Regions from separate parts of the Janthinobacterium foliorum genome, predicted to be linked through region 2. Evidence: predicted binding sites of a transcription regulator. Region 2 holds the regulator's gene; the other holds the start of a gene.
What was found. The regulator sigma-54, encoded in region 2, starts transcription at its own class of promoters, with help from an activator protein. The targets are predictions, from matches to a motif close to TGGCANGNAANCTGCTTT.
Positions count from the first base shown of each region.

Region 1: ACZ92H_RS28960 (methanol/ethanol family PQQ-dependent dehydrogenase) is a predicted target of sigma-54. The motif match lies at 3,098-3,115, and genes of this name have one in related genera.

Region 1 is NZ_CDXDQE010000025.1:7,131-14,856, reverse strand. It holds gene ACZ92H_RS28980 (DUF779 domain-containing protein) at 1-163, opposite strand, end outside; gene adh (aldehyde dehydrogenase) at 173-1,693, opposite strand; gene pedF (cytochrome c-550 PedF) at 2,007-2,516, shown strand; gene ACZ92H_RS28965 (high-potential iron-sulfur protein) at 2,585-2,905, opposite strand; gene ACZ92H_RS28960 (methanol/ethanol family PQQ-dependent dehydrogenase) at 3,176-5,047, shown strand; gene ACZ92H_RS28955 (pentapeptide repeat-containing protein) at 5,047-5,682, shown strand; gene ACZ92H_RS28950 (c-type cytochrome) at 5,698-6,141, shown strand; gene ACZ92H_RS28945 (TonB-dependent receptor family protein) at 6,161-7,726, shown strand, end outside.
Region 2 is NZ_CDXDQE010000014.1:111,105-118,830, reverse strand. It holds gene lptC (LPS export ABC transporter periplasmic protein LptC) at 1-116, shown strand, start outside; gene lptA (lipopolysaccharide transport periplasmic protein LptA) at 142-723, shown strand; gene lptB (LPS export ABC transporter ATP-binding protein) at 723-1,478, shown strand; gene ACZ92H_RS24070 (RNA polymerase factor sigma-54) at 1,483-2,961, shown strand; gene hpf (ribosome hibernation-promoting factor, HPF/YfiA family) at 3,032-3,391, shown strand; gene ACZ92H_RS24060 (enoyl-CoA hydratase/isomerase family protein) at 3,547-4,638, shown strand; gene rapZ (RNase adapter RapZ) at 4,635-5,498, opposite strand; gene hprK (HPr(Ser) kinase/phosphatase) at 6,206-7,141, opposite strand; gene ACZ92H_RS24045 (PTS sugar transporter subunit IIA) at 7,178-7,660, opposite strand.

The DNA of each region.
Region 1 (7,726 bases), on a different contig from region 2:
AGTCGGAAATGTCAAATTCCCCCGCCGCGTAGCACATGGGCGCACTGCCATCGCAGCAGCCGCCCGACTGGAAGAACATCAGCGGACCATGTTTCTGCCGCAAGGTGGCCAGCATGTCGAGTGCTGCCGGCGTGGCCGTCACCCGTTCAATGGCGTTGTTCATCACCGCTCCTTAGAAGAAGCCCAGCGCGTTGGGGCTGTACGATACCAGCAGGTTCTTCGTCTGCTGATAGTGGTCCAGCATCATCTTGTGGTTTTCACGGCCGATGCCCGACTGCTTGTAGCCGCCGAACGCGGCGTGGGCCGGGTACAGGTGGTAGCAATTGGTCCACACGCGGCCCGCCTGGATGGCGCGTCCCACGCGGAAGGCGCGCGAACCGTCGCGCGTCCACAGGCCGGCGCCCAGGCCGTACAAGGTATCGTTGGCGATGCGCAGCGCATCGGCTTCGTCCTTGAAGGTGGTCACGGATACCACCGGACCGAAAATTTCTTCCTGGAAGATGCGCATGCTGTTGTCGCCCTTGAAGACCGTCGGACGCACGTAATAGCCGTCCTTCATGTCGCCGCTCTGCACATTGCGTTCGCCGCCGGCCAGCACTTGCGCACCTTCCTGCTTGCCGATGTCGATATACGAGAGGATTTTTTCCAGCTGCTCCTGCGACGCCTGCGCGCCCAGCATGGTGGAGGCATCGAGCGGGTTGCCCTGCTTGATCTTCGCCACGCGCTCGAGGGCGCGCGCGATGAACGCCTCGTAGATCGATTCCTGAATCAGCACGCGCGACGGGCAGGTGCACACCTCGCCCTGGTTCAGCGCGAACATGGCGAAGCCTTCCAGGCACTTGTCGAAGAAAGCGTCGTCGGCATCCATCACGTCGGCAAAGAAGATGTTCGGCGACTTGCCGCCCAATTCCAGGGTGACGGGAATCAGGTTCTGCGCCGCGTACTGCATGATCAAGCGGCCCGTGCCCGTTTCGCCCGTGAACGCGATCTTGGCGATGCGCTTGTTCGACGCCAGCGGTTTGCCCGCCTCCAGACCATAGCCATTGACGATATTGAGCACGCCGGGCGGCAGCAGGTCGCCGATCAATTCGATCAGCACCATGATCGAGGCGGGGGTCTGCTCGGCCGGCTTGAGCACCACGCAATTGCCGGCCGCCAGCGCGGGCGCCAGCTTCCAGACGGCCATCAGGATGGGGAAATTCCACGGAATGATCTGGCCCACCACGCCCAGGGGCTCGTGGAAGTGATATGCATAGGTTTCCGAGTCGATCTGCGCGACGGAGCCTTCCTGCGCGCGGATGCAGCCGGCAAAGTAGCGGAAATGGTCGATCGCCAGCGGGATGTCGGCCGCCGTGGTTTCGCGGATCGGCTTGCCGTTGTCGATGGTCTCGGCCGTGGCGATCAGGGCCAGGTTCGCTTCCATGCGGTCGGCAATCTTGTTGAGGATATTGGCCCGCTCCGTCTGCGAAGTCTTGCCCCATGCTTCCTTGGCGGCATGGGCGGCATCGAGCGCCAGCTCCACGTCCTCCGCCGTGGAGCGCGCCACTTCGCAAAAGACCTGGCCCGTGATCGGCGTGATGTTGCCGAAGTATTCACCTTTGACAGGGGCGACGAATTTGCCGCCGATATAGTTGTCGTAGCGTTGTTTGAAGGGATTGGCTACGCCCAGTTTGCTGATGTCTGCCAGATTCATGTCGTCCTCTTTCTCGTTGGTATGAGCTTCGATGAAAGCCGCCGCGAAGCGGCCCTTGGGGATGTGTCAGGTGATCCTGATCTCTTGTTTTGCAAATGCCGTGCCAGCAGGCAAAGCACAACGACACGGTACCACTGGCAGCCCGCCGCCCTGCGCGCTGCGTCAAATGGGATCAGCCGGCAGCGCCAGTTGTTCCGTTACTGAACAGTGAAACAGGTTGCGGCACCCGGCCTGCGACGGCAGATCGATTGGCATACCGCTTGCTAACCCTGTCATGGACGCGACTACGCGCATAACCAGAACGGAGACCACCATGACACCACGCCTTCCTGCCACCACGAACCGACGCACCCGAGGCCTGCGCGGCTTGCGCCTTGCCGCCGGCGGCCTCGCCTGCATGCTGGCGGCCGCGGCCGTCTGGGCGCACGGCAACATGACGCCCCAGGCCGTCGATACATCCACACTGCCACAACTGGGTCCCGAGTGGCGCACGGAAAACCCCTACCGCCAGAATGCCGAGGCGATCCGCATCGGCAGCGCCGCCTACACGCAGAACTGCGCGCGCTGCCACGGGCTGGAAGCCGTGTCGGGCGGCATGGCGCCGGACTTGCGCAAGCTCGACAATGACTGCGCCGCACTCACCGATGCGAAGAAAAAAGATGCTTGCGCGCAAGAGATCGATCAATATGTGCTCGATACCGTGCGCCATGGCCGCGCCCGCAATGGCGCCGTCTACATGCCGCCGTTCGAGGGGGTCTTCAACCAGGAGGCCATCTGGGCGGTAAAGGCTTATCTGGAAACGCGGCGCGAGCAGACGCTGTAATTGACGGCGCGACCATGCAAAAGGCGCTGCCGCTTGGCAGCGCCTTTTGCATTGCGGCTCAGACAACGTTATCCCGGCGCCTTGGCCCACGCCATGCACCAGCCCGGCCCGGCGATCTGCTTGCGGCCGAACATGGCGCAGCCGGCCCAGGCATCGTCCTTCTTGCCCTGATAAAAGGAACAGTTGTTGCAGCGCTGCGCCGCGGCATGCTGCGGATATTTTTTCGTATCGACCCTGGTGGTGTCGTGGCGGTAGCCGAGTGCCCTGGCCTGGTCGCTGTCTTCATCGACTTTGGGAGGCGCCGCTTGGGCGCCGGCCCGCGAGGCGGCGCCCATGCCGCCGATGGCGAGCAATTGGCAAATGAAGTGGCGGCGTGGTGCAGCATGCATGGTGGTCTCCTTATGAATATTGAGTAATGGCAAAGGCAGCGTCGGCCTTCCAGCCAGATCCCTCAGCAACCCCTGTGCCAGGACGCGCGCGCCGGAACAGGCAGCGTCGCACTGTTGCAAAACAGGACAAGGCGGCATGGGCGACTGTGGCAGGACGGCGCACACGGTGCCATCGACGCAGCCAGAAAAGGCTGGCACGCATGTTGCTGAACTATCCACAGCGACCACGTCGCAGACCACCATGACAATACTTATAAAAGGGAGACCAGCATGCAGCCAGTATTTCCACGTCCAATCGCTTTTGCCATCCTTGCACTGATCGCCAATACCGCCTCGGCGGGCGATAGCAAGGTGAGCTGGGACGATATCGCCAATGCCGACAAGGGCACCAGCCAGGTGCTCAGCTACGGCCTGGGCCTGAAGGCGCAGCGCCACAGCCTGGCCAGGAAGATCAACACGAAAAACGTCGAACAGATCGTGCCCGCCTGGACGTTCTCGTTCGGCGGCGAAAAACAGCGCGGCCAGGAAGCGCAGGCGCTGGTGCACGATGGCGTGATCTATGTCACGGCCTCGTATTCGCGCATCTACGCGCTCGACTCCAAGACAGGCAAGCAGCTGTGGGCCTATGAACACCGGCTGCCCGACGATATCCGCCCCTGCTGCGACGTGGTCAACCGCGGCCCCGCCATCTATGGCGACAAGATTTACTTTGGCACCCTGGACGCGCGCATCGTCGCCCTGAACAAAAACACGGGCAAGGTCGTGTGGAATGAAAAATTCGGCGACCAGAAACTGGGCTACACCATGACGGGCGCGCCGTTCATCATCCGCGAAAAAGGCGGCCGCGTGCTGCTCATCCACGGCAACTCGGGCGATGAATTCGGCGCCCAGGGCTGGCTGTTCGCGCGCGATCCGGAAACGGGCGCGGAAGTATGGGCGCGGCCGCTGGTCGAAGGCCACATCGGCCGCGCCGACGGCAAACCGAGCACGCCGACGGGCGACGCCAAGGCGCCCAGCTGGCCGCGCGACAAGGACGGCAAGCTGCGCGAAGCGTGGGAACACGGTGGCGGCGCGCCGTGGCAGACGGCCTCGTACGACCCGGAAACCAACACCATCATCATCGGCGCCGGCAACCCCGCGCCATGGAATACCTGGGAACGCACCAAGGAAGGCGACGATCCGCGCAACTGGGACAGCCTGTTCACCTCGGGCCAGGCGTATGTGGACGCCAGCACGGGCGAGCTGAAAGGCTTTTACCAGCACACGCCGAACGACGCCTGGGATTTTTCCGGGAATAACTCGGTGGTGCTGTTCGACTACAAGGATGCCAAGACGGGCAAACTGGTCAAGGCCAGCGCGCATGCGGACCGCAACGGCTTCTTTTACGTTACCGACCGCACCAAGCTGGCGACGGGCGCCGGCTATCCGAACAAGCCGACGTCCCTGATCAACGCCTGGCCTTTTGTCGACGGTATCAACTGGGCCAAGAGCATCGACCTGAAGACGGGCCGCCCCGTGGAAAACGGCAAGCGTCCGCCGCTGCCGGAAGCGGGCGCCGACAAGGGCAAGGCCGTCTTCGTCTCGCCGCCTTTCCTGGGCGGCACCAACTGGATGCCGATGTCGTACTCGCCCGACACGGGCCTGTTCTACATTCCCGCCAACCACTGGGGCATGGATTACTGGACCGAGCAAATCCATTACAAGGCCGGTTCCGCCTACCTGGGCCAGGGCTTCCGCATCAAGCGCCTGTATGAAGACCATATCGGCACCCTGCGCGCCATCGATCCGAAGACCGGCAAGATCGTCTGGGAAAACAAGGAAAAATTCCCATTGTGGGGCGGCACCCTGACGACGGCCGGCGGCTTGCTGATCACGGGCACCTCGGACGGCTTCGTCAAGGCCTTCGATGCGAAGACGGGCAAGGAACTGTGGAAGTACCAGACCGGTTCCGGCGTCGTCTCGGTGCCCATCACCTGGGAACAGGATGGCGAACAGTACATCGGCCTGGCCAGCGGCTATGGCGGCGCCGTGCCGCTGTGGGGCGGCGACATGGCGGAGCTGACCAAGCAGGTGACGCAGGGCGGCAGCTTCTGGGTCTTCAAGCTGCCGAAGGCACCATCGGCCAAGATGGCGGCCAAGTGATGGCGGCGCCGGAGCCCGGTACCGGCCCCGGCGCGCTGCGCGGCACAGTCGGGGGAGTGCTGTGCCGGGCGCTGTGCCTGGCCGCACTGTCCTTCCCTGCTGCCGCGCAGATCGTCAACGGCGTGGCCGAGCCGGAAGTCACCATCATCAATGGCTGCCACCTGTGGCCATACGCGCAATGCGCGAATGCCGACCTGCGCGGCGCCAACCTGGTGGGCAAGGACCTGCACGGCGCCGACTTGCGCGGCGCGCGCATGATGCGGGCCAACCTGCGCAGCGCCAACCTGGCCGGCGCCCTGCTCGACGGCGCCGACCTGACGGGTGCGATGGCGTTTTCGCTCAATGCGCCGGGCGCCTCGTTCCGCAAGGCCAGCATGGCCGGCATCAACCTGGAAACCAGCCGTCTGATGCGCGCCGACATGGAAGGCGCCGACATGCGCGGCGCCAGCCTGGAGGCGGCGCGCCTGAACATGGCCAACCTGGCCGACGTGGTGCTGGTGGACGCGGATCTGCAGGAAACCAAGTTCTGGGGCACCAACCTGAAGAACGCCAAGCTGGAGCGCGCCATCCTGCGCTTCACCATTTTCCCCGACGCCAACCTGGAGGGCTGCAGCGGCTGCCCGACGGACTGGTGAAACCGGAGCGCCGCCATGCACCTTTCCGCCTTGTTCACTGCCTTGCTCACCCTGTTGATGTCGGCGCCCCTGGCGCAGGCGGCAGAAGCCAATCCTGCGCGCGGGGATCCGGCCGCCATTGCCCTGGGCGCCACCCTTTATCAGGCCAACTGCGCCCGCTGCCACGGCGAGCAGGCCACGCTGCCATCGGCCGAAGCGCCCGACCTGCGGCGCCTGAACAGCTTTTGCCAGGCCCTGAAAGACCCGGCACTGCAGGCGCGCTGCCTGCAGGATGTCGACGGCTACTTTATGATGTCGGTAAATACGGGCAAGGTCCGCGCCGGCATCATCTACATGCCGCCGTGGCGCGATGTGCTGACGGCGCAGGAAATCTGGGCCGTGCGCAGCTTCATCGAAAGCCGCCCGCTGCCTGCGCCCCGGCTGAAAACCAGCGTCGACGCGGACCATGAGGCCCACTAAGTCAACCTCGGGAGTATCCATGAAGCAGTACCCTTTTAGTTTGAATGCCGTCGCCGCCCTGTTCGCCCTTGGCGGCGGCGCCTGCATGGCCGCTTCCGCCGCGGCCGCGGTCATTCCCGAAGCACAAACCGACGCGTTGCCGGTGGCGGACGTGGTGGTGGTCAGCGCCACGCGCGTCGGCCACGCCAGTTTCGACATGCCCGCCTCGATCGACGTGGTCGACAGCGCGCGCATCCAGGATGGGCAAATGCGCGTGAACGCCTCCGAAGCGCTGGCCGCCGTGCCGGGCCTGGTGGTGCAGAACCGCCAGAACTACGCGCAGGACCTGCAGATTTCCTCGCGCGGCTTCGGCGCCCGCTCGGCCTTCGGCGTGCGCGGCGTGCGCCTGATCAGCGACGGCATTCCCGCCACCATGCCCGATGGCCAGGGCCAGGCCGCCACCTTCAACCTCGATACGGCCGAACGCATCGAAGTGCTGCGCGGCCCCTTCTCCGCCATCTACGGCAACCATTCGGGCGGCGTGATCCAGCTGTTTTCAAAAGACGGCCAGAATCCGCCATCCGTGGAGCTCAATGTCACGGGCGGCAGTTACGGCACCAGCAAGGTGGACCTGAACGCGCAGGGCCAGGCGGGCGGCATCGGCTACGTGCTCGATGGCTCGCGCTTCCGCACGGACGGCTTCCGCGACCACAGCGCCGCCACGCGCGAACAGGCGTTCGGCAAGATCACCGTCAAGCCAAATGCGGACAGCAAGCTGACCATCGTCGCCAACAGCCTGCACCAGGGGAATACGCAAGATCCGCTGGGCGCCACCTGGGCCACCTTTGCCCGCGACCCGCGCGCGGGCGAGATCGACGCGACGGATACGCAAAATCCGAAACGCACCCTGGCCGAGCGCTACAACACGCGCAAGAGCATCGACCATCAGCAGATCGGCGCCACCTATGAACAGCGTTTCGGCGACGACCGCCTGCATGTGACGGCCTATGGCGGCAACCGCGACGTGATCCAGTACCAGGCGTTCACCAAGGGGTTCCAGGCACCGGCCAGCCACTCGGGCGGCGTGGTCGATTTCCAGCGCAACTTCTATGGCGTCGACACCAACTGGCTGCATGTGAACCAGCTGGCCGGCGGCAAGTTGAGCACCACCATCGGCATCGATTATGGCCGCTCCAGCGATGACCGCACGGGCTACGAAAACTATATCGGCGATACCTTCGGCGTGAAGGGCAGACTGCGCCGCGACGAGCAGGATGTCGTCTCCAGCCTCGATCCCTACATCCAGACGGAATGGGAAAGCGGCCCTTGGATGCTCAGCGCCGGGCTGCGCTACAGCAAGATGAAAGTGGAAGTGACGGACCATTTCCTCAGCAATGGCAACGACAGCGGCAGCCTGGAATACAGCCACACGACGCCGGTGCTGGGCCTGCGCTATGCCGTCTCGCCCACCCTGAATGTGTACGCCAGCGCCGCGCGCGGTTTCGAAGCACCCACCCTGAACGAGCTGTTTTACTCGGGCACGGGCGGCGGTTTCAACTTCACTCTGAAGCCGGCCACCAGCACCAACCTGGAAGCGGGAGTCAAG
Region 2 (7,726 bases):
CGCGCATCCATGGCGTGGGCATGAAGGCGAATAACGCGACCGGCGTGGTGGAAGTGCACAATGCCCTGCGCATCGTGCTGCCGCCGAAACCACGGCCAGGTGCCGCGGCCAAATGACAGAATGAAACAAGGAAACCATAATATGAAAAACATCTTGCTGCTGACCCTATTTTCGCTGGCCGTCATGGGCACGGCGCATGCCGAAAAGGCCGATTCCGAGAAGGAAGCCGTCATCACGGCCCAGCGCGGCCAGGTCGATGACGTCAAGCAGACGCGCACCCTGACGGGCGACGTGGTGCTGGTGAAAGGCACCTTGACCATGAAGGCGGGCCGGGCCCTGATCACGGAAGATCCGCAGGGCTACCAGTTCATCACCTTCTGGGCCGATCCGGGCAAGCTGGCCACGTTCCGCCAGAAGCGCGATGGCGCGGGCGACCTGTGGGTGGAAGGCGAAGCGGAGCGCGTGGAATACGACAACAAGACGGAAGTGGTGAAACTGTTTTCCAAGGCCAAGCTGACGCGCCTGGAAGGCACGAAACCGACGGACGTGGCCAACGGCGCCTTCATTTCGTATGACAGCCGCAAGGAAGTGTTTACGATGGAAAACTCCGACAGCGGCACCAGCACCCCGGGCGCCGGCAGCGTGCGCATGGTGATCCAGCCGAAGACCAAGGCCCCAGCGGCGGAGAAGGCGCCAGCGACGCCTGCGCCAGGAAAGAAATAATGGAAAATACACGTTGCGGCAGCACCCTGATCGTTCGCGGGCTGCAGAAAACCTATGGCAAGCGGCAAGTCGTGCATGATGTGTCGCTGCAAGTCGAATGCGGCGAAGTGGTGGGCCTGCTGGGCCCCAACGGCGCCGGCAAGACCACCTCGTTCTACATGATCGTCGGCCTGGTGCCGTCCGACGGCGGCACCATCGATATCAGCGGCGTGGACATTTCCAGCCTGCCGATCCACCGCCGCGCGCAGATGGGCCTGTCCTACCTGCCGCAGGAAGCGTCCGTGTTCCGCAAGCTGACGGTGGAAGACAATATCCGCGCCGTGCTGGAAATCCAGACCGTCGAAGGGCGTCCCCTGAAGAAGGCCGAGATCGAAGAGCGCCTGGACAAGCTGCTGGCCGACTTGCAGATTGAAAAGCTGCGCGAGAACCAGGCGCTGTCCCTGTCCGGTGGCGAACGCCGCCGCGTGGAAATCGCCCGCGCGCTGGCCACCGACCCGCGCTTCGTGCTGCTCGACGAACCGTTCGCCGGCGTCGATCCGATTGCCGTGATCGAGATCCAGCGCATCGTGCGCTTCTTGAAGGAGCGCAATATCGGCGTGCTGATCACCGATCATAATGTGCGCGAGACGCTGGGTATCTGCGACCGTGCCTACATCATCAACCAGGGCTCGGTGCTGGCGTCGGGACGCCCCGACGACATCATCGCGAACGAGTCGGTACGCCGGGTCTATCTGGGCGAACACTTCCGTATGTGAGCCAATGAAACAATCATTGCAGCTGCGCACCTCGCAGCACCTGGCACTGACGCCTCAGTTGCAGCAATCGATACGCCTGTTGCAATTGTCTACCCTGGAATTGCACCAGGAACTCGAGCAACTGTTGACGGACAATCCCCTGCTCGAACGGCTCGACGATCCGCTCGACCGTTCGCTGCGGCTGCTTTCCGATGGCGCCCTCAGTTCCACGGCGGCACCGGCCGAAGCGCCGCCCCAGCCGCCGGGCCAGGACGCGCCGGTGGCGCCGGCCGAAGCCGAGACGTTTGACGGCGAGGGCGGCGACGCCCCGGCCGCCATGGATGGCGCCGACAGCGACTGGAGCGAGGCGAGCCGCGGCAAGGCGCCCGACGACGAGGATTCGCGTCCGCAGCTGGAAGCCCACCACTGCACCCTGCGCGAGCACCTGATGGAACAGATGCGCGTGACGGTGCTGGAATTGCGCGACCGCGCGCTCGTCGAACTGATCATCGATGCGCTCGACGACAATGGCTACCTGGAAGAGCCGCTCGACGACATCCTGGCGCGCCTGCCGGAAGAGCTGGAGATCGATGCCGACGAGCTGCGCACGGCCTTGTCCCTGCTGCAAAGCTTCGACCCGCCCGGCGTGGGCGCGCGCAACGCGTCCGAGTGCCTGGCGCTGCAGATCAGGCGTTTGCCGCACATCGCCATGGTGACGCGCCGCATGGCCCTCGTCATCGTGGAAAAACACCTGGCCTGGTTTGCCCAGCGCGATTTCAACAAGCTGAAAAAAGCCCTCGATTGCGACGACGAAGACTTGCGCGAGGCGCAGACGGTGATCCGCCTGTGCAACCCGCATCCGGGCGCCGTGTTTGCCTCGGACGTGTCCGATTACGTGGTGCCCGACGTCGTCGTCAAGCGCGCGCGCAGTGGCTGGCAGGTGACGCTGAACAACGACGTCATGCCGCGCCTGCGCGTCAACGCCATGTACGCCAATTTGTTGAAGCAGGGCAAGGGCGAAGGGGCCATGGGCGCACAGTTGCAGGAAGCCAAGTGGCTGATCAAAAACATGCGCCAGCGCTTCGACACCATCCTGCGCGTGGCACAGGCGATAGTAGAACGACAAAAGAATTTTTTCTCGCATGGGGCCGTTGCCATGCGTCCCCTTGTGCTCCGTGAAATAGCTGATACACTGGGTTTACACGAGAGTACTATCTCGCGGGTAACAACTCAAAAGTACATGCTGACCCCGCACGGCATGTTCGAGTTGAAATATTTCTTTGGTAGCCATGTCGCCACCGAAGCGGGGGGCGAAGCGTCATCGACGGCGATACGGGCATTGATCGTGCAACTGACAGGAGCTGAAGACCCTAAAAATCCTTTATCCGACAGTAAGATTGCGGACATGCTGGGGGAACAAGGCATGGTGATTGCGCGACGTACTGTTGCCAAATACCGGGAAGCATTGAAAATTCCGCCAGTGAGTCTGCGTAAGTGTTTGTAAGTTTTTTTCGGTTCCTCTGCGGGCCGGATACGATGGACCGCACGAACCCGAATCATCTTTAGGAGTGTGTATGAATCTCACCATCAGCGGACATCATCTTGAAGTGACACCAGCCATCCGTGAATACGTACAAGCGAAACTGGAGCGTGTGAAGCGTCATTTCGATCAAGTCATCGATATTGCCGTGATTCTGACCGTCGACAACCTCAAAGAGAAAGAAAAACGTCAAAAGGCCGAAGTCAACCTGCGTCTGAGCGGCAAGACCGTCTACGTGGAAAGCCTGGCGCAAGACCTGTATGCCGCGATCGATACCCTGATCGACAAGCTGGACCGGCAAGTGATGAAGTACAAAACCAAAGTGCAAGGGCACGGTAAAGAGGCGATCAAGCATCTGCCAGACAACTCGGATGAAGAAGTCGCCGCCGTCTAAACGGCCTGCCACTGTCAACCGGTTGTGATCAACTAAGGGCGCGCCTACCGCGCCCTTTTTTGCGCCCGTCGCCCGCGTCGGGCAGGGCCACGGGAACGCAATATTGCACCCGAAGGCGCTAGAATGTTGCCATGCCCACTACTTTCCATCCTGCCATGAGCGACTTCGTCCAGACTGCCATCCGCAACCGTACCGGCCACATCGTGCTGGACCGCCCGAAAGCCTTGAATTCCCTGTCGCTGGAGATGGTGCGGGCCCTCAGCGCCACCCTGCTGGCCTGGCGCGACGATCCGCAGGTAGACGCCGTGGTGATCCGCTCCAGCAGCGACAAGGCCCTGTGTGCGGGCGGCGACATCCGCTTCTTTTACGATGCGGGCTTGTCTACGCCGCAAGGCGGCAGCGCACTGCTGGAAGATTTTTTTACTGAAGAATATGCATTAAATCATTTAATTCATTTCTATCCAAAACCGTATATCGCCATCATGGATGGCGTGGTGATGGGCGGCGGCATGGGCGTGGCGCAAGCCGGTCCCGGCAACCAGCTGCGCATCGTGACGGGCCGCACGCGCATGGCCATGCCGGAAGTCAATATCGGCCTGTTTCCCGACGTGGGCGGCAGTTATTTCCTGTCCCGCCTGGCGGGCCAGCTGGGCTTGTACCTGGGCTTGACGGGTTTGACCATCGGCGCGGCCGATGCCTTGTACACGGGCCTGGCCGACGTGTACCTGCCTGAAGCGCAGATGCCCGCGCTGCTGGCCCTGTTCGAGACGACGCAGGGCGAAGCCTTGCCCGTCGCCATCAAGGCCCTGGCGGCCCCGTTCCAGGCGCAGGCGGGCGATTCCGCGCTGGCCGCGGCGCGCACGGCGCTGGACCGCCACTTCGGCGCCGGCAACGTGGCCGCCATCATGGCCTCGCTGGCGCAGGACGACAGCGCGTTTGCCGGCAAGGCGCTGGCGGCCATGCGCTTGCGCTCGCCGCTGATGATGTCGGTGACGCAGGAGCTGCTGCGGCGCGGCGCGCATCTGGGCGTGGCCGATTGCCTGCGCATGGAACGCACTGTGGTGCGCCACAATTTCGAACATGGCGAAGTGCTCGAAGGCGTGCGCGCGCTGGTGGTCGACAAGGACAATGCGCCGCGCTGGAATCCCGCCAGCCTGGACGAGGTCGACGCAGCCATGGTGGCGCGCTTCTTTGCGCCCGTCTGGCCGGCACAGGCGCACCCGCTGCGCGACCTGGATAGGCCCTAAGCCCGTTCGCGGTGGCGCAGCACGACTCTTTCGTTGGCGCTGAAATACTGCGTCAGCCGTTCTGCCATGTACACGGACCGGTGCTGGCCGCCCGTGCAGCCGAGCGCCACCGTCAGGTAGCTGCGGTTGTCGGACTTGAATGATGGCAACCATTTTTCGATGAAGGCGCGGATGTCGGCCAGCATTTCCAGCGCGCTGGGCTGGGCATCGAGGAAGGCGATCACGGGGGCGTCGCGTCCGTCGAGCGGGCGCAGCGCCAGGTCGTAATAGGGATTGGGCAAGGCCCTTACATCGAAGACGAAATCGGCGTCGAGCGGCACGCCCAGCTTGAAGGCGAACGATTCGAAGAACAGGGTCAGCGGCGCGCGCTCGGAGGCGACGATATCCTTGATCCAGCTGCGCAGCTTGTTGGCGCTCAGCTCCGAGGTATCGATCACATGGCCCAGCTGTTCGATGGCCGACAGGCGTTCGCGCTCTTCCGAAATGCACTCGATCAGGGTGCGGCGGCTGGCCGGATTCTGGTTCGGACGCAATTCATGCGACAGCGGATGGCTGCGCCGCGTCTCCGAAAAACGCGCCACCAGCGCATGCGTGGTGGCCGTCAGGAACATGACTTTGACATCGTGCCCCTGGTCGCGCAGCAGCGCCACATTGTGCGGCAAATTGGCCAGCGATTCGGCGCTGCGCGCATCGACGGCGACGGCCAGTTGCGGCGCGCCTTCATCGAGCAGGGTTTGCACCAGGCTGGGCAGCAAGCCTGGCGGGAGGTTGTCGACGCAGTAGTAGCCGGTATCTTCCAGCACATTGAGTGCGACGGATTTGCCGGAGCCGGATATTCCGGTAATAAGGACGATATGCATACGACGATCATACAATAAAGGCCGACGCTCTGCCTCCAAGGCAATTATCTTTACAAATTATTGCAATTCGATATGTTGTATTGCTTGGACGAACGAGGGGGCAGCATGGGGTGCGCAGAGCACTGCCGCGTCTCTGCGCAACGGCTCGCCCATGCATGGGCGAACTCCTTGGCAACATTAATCGCCACTCATGGCGAGTCGTTGGTGTAGCAGGGAATTCACGCAGCACTGCTGCGTGCCTGCGCAACGGTTCGCCCATGCATGGGCGAACTCCTTGGCAACATTAATCGCCACTCATGGCGAGTCGTTGGTGTAGCAGGGAAGTCACGCAGCATTGCTGCGTGCCTGCGCAACGGTTCGCCCATGCATGGGCGAACTCCTTGGCAACATTAATCGCCACTCATGGCGAGTCGTTGGTGTAGCAGGGAATTCACGCAGCACTGCTGCGTGCCTGCGCAACGGTTCGCCCATGCATGGGCGAACTCCTTGGCAACATTAATCGCCACTCATGGCGAGTCGTTGGTGTAGCAGGGAATTCACGCAGCACTGCTGCGTGCCTGCGTAACGGTTCGCCCATGCATGGGCGAACTCCTTGGCAACATTAATCGCCACTCATGGCGAGTCGTTGGTGAAGCAGGGAATTCACGCAGCACTGCTGCGTGCCTGCGTAACGGTTCGCCCATGCATGGGCGAACTCCTTGGCAACATTAATCGCCACTCATGGCGAGTCGTTGCCGCTCCATGAACTCCTGCAAGGTATCGATGCCGCGCAGTTGCAGGATGGTGTTGCGCACGGCCGCTTCCAGCAGCACGGCGATGTTGCGGCCGGCGGCGACGGGGATGACGACCTTGCGTACGGGCAAGCCGAGCACATCTTCCGTGGGGAACAGGAAAGGCAGGCGTTCCACTTCTTCTTCCAGCGCATTGCGGCGCACCAGGTGCACGATCAGCTTCAAACGCATCTTGCGGCGCACGGCCGTTTCGCCAAAGATGGCCTTGATGTCGAGCAAGCCCAGTCCCCGCACTTCCAGCAGGTTTTGCAGCAGGGGCGGGCAGCGGCCTTCGATCATGTTGGGCGCGATGCGCGAGAATTCGACGGCGTCGTCGGCCACCAGGCCGTGGCTGCGCGAGATCAGTTCCAGCCCCAGTTCGCTCTTGCCCAGGCCCGAATCGCCCGTGATCAGCACGCCCACGCCCAGCACGTCCATGAAGACGCCATGCATGATGATGCGCTGCGCCAGTTTTTTCGACAGGTAGACGCGCAGGAAGTCGATCACTTGCGCGGCCGGCAGCGGGGTGGAGAACAGGGGAATGTTTTGCTCGTCGCAGATGGCGAGGATGTCGGGCGGCGTTTCCAGGCCTTGCGCGATGATCAGCGCGGGCGGGCCGCCGGCGATCAGTTCGCCGATCACGTGGGTGCGCGTATTGACCTTCAGGCGCTGGTAGTAATTGATTTCCTGGTGGCCGAAGACCTGGATGCGGCCCGGGTGGATCAGGTTCAAGTGGCCCACCTGGTCGGCGGCCGACGAGACATCGCCGGAGATCAGGCGCTCGCCGCCCGGGAAGCCGGCGAACCAGCCCAGTTGCAGACTTTCACGATTATCGTCGTACAGGCGTTGGATCGTCAGCGGCGTTTGCAACATGGCAGTCTTCTTCAGGAGTGGAGGAATACCTGAAGTTTAACCCGCCGCTTGAAGACTAGGTTGCCAATTGACGATGCGCGAATGCACGGATTTCGGTTCCGGATCCGTGGCCAGTGCCGTGCGGAAAGCATCGTCAGAAAACATTTCGGCGATTTCCGAGAGGATTTCCAGATGTTGCTGCGTGACATGATCTGGAATCAGCAGGAAAAACAGCAGGTTCACGGGCTTGCCATCGGGCGACTCGAATGGAATCGGCTCGGCCAGGCGCACGAAGGCACCCAGCGGTGCTTTCAGCGTCTTGCTGCCCTTGACTCGGCCATGCGGCACGGCCACGCCGTGGCCCAGGCCTGTCGAACCCAGGCGCTCACGGGCAAACAGATTGTCCGACACGGTGGAGCGGGCGATGCCGTAGTTGTTTTCGAAGATCAGGCCGGCTTGCTCGAAAGCGCGCTTTTTGCTGGAGACTTCCAGGTCCAGGAGGACGTTTTCGAGGGATAGTATTTTGCTAAGATTAGTCATGACACTCAATGAAATGGTGCAATGCGCAGAGGGCTTGCGAGCCGAATTATAGGCCTGTTTCAGCGG